DNA from 2 places in the Streptomyces sp. NPDC052016 genome. Region 2 is predicted to be linked to the other one. Evidence: riboswitches for the same ligand, from Rfam matches in the RefSeq annotation. Region 2 holds a riboswitch; the other holds the start of a gene.

Region 1 (2,378 bases), on a different contig from region 2:
CGGACGGGGACGCGCGAGACGCCGTAGCGGCGGGCGAGGAGTTCCTCGGTGAGGCGGCTGCCGCGCTCGTAGACACCCGCGACGATGTCGTCCCGGATGGCCGTGCACACCGAGTGCGCCGGAATACGCATGACCGACCTCCGCCTTAATCCCCGTGAAACGTCGACGAATGACGTCCGTCGGGTGACTCTATTGCAACGAGCCGGAATTTCCGACGGCGGGCCGGAATCCATGGATATTTTTTGGACAACGAGGCTCATGAAACGGCGAAAGCCCCGGCCGCGAGGGCCGGGGCTGGACGATCTGCCGGGTACGTCGTCAGAGGCTGACGCCGTGCCCACGGAGGTAGGCGACCGGGTCGATGTCCGAGCCGTACTCCGGGCTCGTGCGGGCCTCGAAGTGCAGGTGCGGGCCGGTGACGTTGCCGGTGGCGCCGGAGAGGGCGATCCGCTGGCCCGGGGTGACCTTCTGGCCCACCGAGACACTGATGGAGGACAGATGCCCGTACTGGGTGTAGGTGCCGTCGTTCATCCGGATCACGACCTGGTTGCCGTAGGCGCCGCCCCAGCCGGCCTCGACGACGGTGCCGAGCCCCACCGCGTGCACGGGGGTCCCGCTGGAGGCGTGGAAGTCGATGCCGGTGTGGCTTCCGGATGACCACAGGGAGCCGCCGGACCGGTAGCCGGTGGACACGTAGGAGCCGGCGATCGGCGACACGAAGGTGTTGAGGCGCTTGCGCTCGGCCTCGCGCGCTGCTCGGGCCCTCGCCTCGCGCTCCTTCTTGACCTTCGCGGCCGCCTGGGCGGCGGCCTCCTTGCGCGCGGCTTCCTCCTGGGCGGCCTGCTTCTGGGCGGCGGCCTGGTCGTCGATCCGCTCGGCGACGGAGTCGCCGATGGTGACGACGGGCATCAGCCCGGTCTGCTCGACGGGGGTCTCGGCGGCGAAAGCCGGGGAGGAGGCGACGGTGCCGATGACGCCGGTGGTGGTGAGCGCCGCGATGCCCGCCGCGCGGGCGGTGGTGCGCTTCATCCGGCTGGGACGACGGTGCTTCCCGGTGGCGCAGGTGAACGCCATGAAGTTGAGCGGTCCTTTCCTTCCCTCTCGCCTACCGGGTTAGCTGACGGGTTCGGAGCAGGAAGGTCTCCTACGGGCCCCCTCGCGACTCGCGCGGGCGTCCGATTCACCCCAGGGACTGCACAGTTGGGTCCCCGGCTCCCCTGGCTCGCGCCGTACGGGGACTCGGCGATGGCTGTCCGGTGCCGCGGGTGCGGCGCACTGCCCGACGAACAGCCCGGACGAAACTAGACGGGCCCGATCTCAATCCCCAAACGGAACGCGGCTTTTGTAGCGCATGCCACAGGGCAGACAGGCAACCTCTCCCTCAATTCGGACATCAAGGGGCCCCGGTGACCGTCGGGTCACCGGGGCCTCATTGCACGCGCGCGACGCGGGGCCCGGCGGGCAGGGCGCCACGGCGAGCGGGCGGCGCGGTGAGCAGGCGGCGCGGTGAGCAGGCGCCACGGTGGGCAGGCGCCGCGGCCACGGTCCGTCCGGCCGCGCGTGACACGGGGCCCGGCGGCACGGGCGCCGCGGCGAGCGTGCGGCGCGGTGAGCGGACGCCACGGTGAGCAGGCGCCGCGGCCACAGTCGGTCCGGCCGGGCGGGTCAGGCCGCGGACGCGGGGCCTGGCACACGCCCTCCCCACGCTCGACTCCGCTCGGGCGGGAGGCCTCCCGCCGCGTCGCCCCCTCCGCCCGGCAACTGGACGCACGACGCCCCGCTCACCTGCGCCCGTGCGTCACCGTCGACTCCCGCGACCCGCTCCGCCGGACAACGCCCTACTCGGCCGAGACGACCTTGACCTCGCCGATACCCAGGGCCTCGACCGGCTCCTTGATCTGGGCGGCGTCACCGACGAGGACGGTCACCAGGCGGTCCGTCGGGAAGGCGCTCACGACCGCCGCGGTGGCCTCGACGGTGCCGGTCGCGGCGAGCTGCTGGTACAGCGTCGCCTGGTAGTCGTCGGGCAGGTGCTGCTCGACCTGGTCGGCCAGGGTGCTCGCGACAGCCGCCGCGGTCTCGTACTTCAGCGGCGCCACGCCCACCAGGTTCTGCACGGCGACGTCGCGCTCGGCGTCGGTGAGTCCCTCGGCGGCGAGCGTGTTCAGCACCTTCCAGAGGTCCTCCAGCGCCGGACCGGTGTTCGGGGTGTCGACGGAGCCGCTGATGGCGAGCATCGCGGCCCCTGAGCCGTCCGGCGCGGAGCGCAGGACCTGCCCGAAGGCGCGCACGCCGTAGGTGTAGCCCTTCTCCTCGCGCAGGACGCGGTCCAGGCGGGAGGTGAGGGTGCCGCCGAGGCAGTAGGTGCCAAGGACCTG
Region 2 (2,378 bases):
GACCCTGGTCACGCGCGGGGTGCTGAACCTCTCCGCCCGTCACGGCCGGGACCGGTCCGTGCCCTGGACGCCGGGCGCGACGGAGGACGTGGCCTTCGCGCTGAACGGCATCGGGTACGCCGTCCCGTCCGGCCACCGCATCCGTCTCGCCGTCTCCTCGGCGTACTGGCCGTGGGTCTGGCCCGAGCCCGGGTCGGCGGCGGGCTTCACCCTGGACCCGGCGGGCAGCGCCCTGGAGTTGCCGGTGCGGACCCGGGACACCGGCCCCGCGGTCGCCTTCGAGGAGGCCGGGCAGTCCCCGCCCCTGGGGGTGACCCACGGGGTGGCGGCCGACGGATGGAGCCCGGACACCCTGGACGAACCGCGTCCGGAACGGCGGGTGGTGCGGGACGTCGCCGAGGGCGCGTGGCGGCTGGAGTTCGATCCCGGCCACGGCGGCACGCGCGTGTACCCCGACGGACTGGAGTTCACCGAGGACGCGCTGGAGACGTACACCATCGCCGAGCACGACCCCCTCACGGCCCGTGCCCGCTCCGACTGGTCGATCCGGCTGCGCCGCCCGGAGCCGGCGTGTGAGGCGGTCGTGCGGACCCGCTCGGAGATCATCTGTGACGGCGTCGACTTCTTCACCTCCGACGAAGTGGTGTGCACGGCGGGCGACGAAGTGGTGTTCCACCGGACGTGGGAGAAACGCGTCCCTCGCACACCGCTCTAGCTCCGCCCCTTAAAACGGACTTGGGATTTATTGTCCGATTCACCCCTCTTGTCGACGCTGGTGACTTGGCTCACTTCGCACATCGAGCCATCCCTGGAACCGGATCCCGCAATTCCACTTCTGTGCTGGGGCAGTTGACGGTTTCCAGCAGCAAAGGATCAAGCACCCCATACACACCTGATCAAGGTCATTACGCCTGTTCCACGAATCAGCCACTTGTTCCGGACATGTGCTCTCGCATACGTTCCCGCCCAGTCGGGCGGACCGCCGAATCCTGCCGCCGCCCTTCACCACCCATCGACGAACCACTCGCACGGCAGGAGCGGGGGACCCAGGTAGAACGCCGGGCCGTACGTCACGCACGTACCGGACCGGCTCGGGGTGAAGTCGCGTCGCCGTACCCCTACGGCGGCCGGCCGGGCACCTCCCAGCCCGAACCCGACAGCTCACCTCGCAGGCGACGGAGAGGAACTTCGCCATGCCCGCTGCCGCTCAGCCCCGCCGCAACCGCCGCCCCCGCCTCGCCCGCACCGTCGCCGCCGTCTGCACCGGCGCCGCCGTGCTCGCCCTCCCGCTGGTCGGCGCCACCAGCGCCTCCGCCGCCACCACGCCGTCGGGCACCACCCTCGCCGGCTACCCCAACAACCTCGACGGCTGGATCCGCCAGTCCCTCGCCATCATGGCGGAGCGGGGCATTCCGGGCACGTACAACGGCATCCACCGCAACATCATGCGCGAGTCCTCCGGCAACCCGAAGGCCATCAACCTCTGGGACTCCAACGCGGCCAAGGGCACCCCGTCCAAGGGCCTGCTCCAGGTCATCGACCCGACCTTCGCCGCGTACCACGTGCCCGGCACCGCCTACGACCCGTACGACCCGGTCGCCAACATCACCGCGGCCTGCAACTACGCGGCGGACCGCTACGGTTCGATCGACAACGTGTTCGGCGCGTACTGACCGGACCTTCCGTCCCCTCTAGGGGAAGAGGCGCTCGAGGACGACGGCCACGCCGTCGTCCTCGTTCGACGTCGTCACCTCGTCGGCCACCGCCTTCAGTTCGGGGTGGGCGTTGGCCATCGCCACGCCGCGCGCCGCCCAGTCGAACATCGGGATGTCGTTGGGCATGTCACCGAAGGCGATCGTGTCCTGGGGCCGCAGACCCAGGTGTTCGGCGGCCAGCGCCAGGCCCGTCGCCTTGGTGATGCCGCACGGCTGGAGCTCCACCGTGCCCGGCCCCGACATGGTGACGGTCGCGAGCGAGCCGACCACCGAGCGGGCCGTCGCCGCCAACTCGTCGTCGGACAGGGCGGGATGGCGCAGCAGCACCTTGCTGATCGGCGCGCACCACAGGTCGTCGCGCGAGCCGACGCGCAGGGCCGGCAGGGTCGGGTGGGGCATCCGGTAGCCCGGCTCGATCAGCGTCAGCCCGTCCACCCCGTCCTGGTCGACGGCCGCGTACACCAGCCCGACCTCCGCCTCGATCTTGCCGAGCGCGGTCTCGGCCAGCTCCCGGTCCAGGGTGACCGACCACAGCAGACGGTCCGCGCCGGCGTCGTACAACTGCGCGCCCTGTCCGCACACCGCGAGCCCCCTGCTGTGCAGGTTCTCCAGCAGCGGCCGCACCCGGGGTGCCGGGCGGCCCGTCACCACCAGGTGGCGGGC

What was found. A riboswitch is a leader RNA that binds a small molecule or an ion and turns the genes downstream of it on or off. The one in region 2 is predicted to bind cyclic di-AMP.
Positions count from the first base shown of each region.
Region 1: another riboswitch for cyclic di-AMP. It lies ahead of ACIHAR_RS25595 (M23 family metallopeptidase); the one in region 2 lies ahead of ACIHAR_RS28875 (transglycosylase SLT domain-containing protein).

Region 1 is NZ_JBIUBX010000021.1:115,551-117,928, reverse strand. It holds gene ACIHAR_RS25600 (GntR family transcriptional regulator) at 1-131, opposite strand, end outside; gene ACIHAR_RS25595 (M23 family metallopeptidase) at 319-1,074, opposite strand; cyclic di-AMP (ydaO/yuaA leader) riboswitch at 1,088-1,255, opposite strand; gene ACIHAR_RS25590 (pitrilysin family protein) at 1,839-2,378, opposite strand, start outside.
Region 2 is NZ_JBIUBX010000025.1:155,251-157,628, reverse strand. It holds gene ACIHAR_RS28880 (CocE/NonD family hydrolase) at 1-715, shown strand, start outside; cyclic di-AMP (ydaO/yuaA leader) riboswitch at 1,004-1,190, shown strand; gene ACIHAR_RS28875 (transglycosylase SLT domain-containing protein) at 1,194-1,673, shown strand; gene ACIHAR_RS28870 (HAD family hydrolase) at 1,692-2,378, opposite strand, start outside.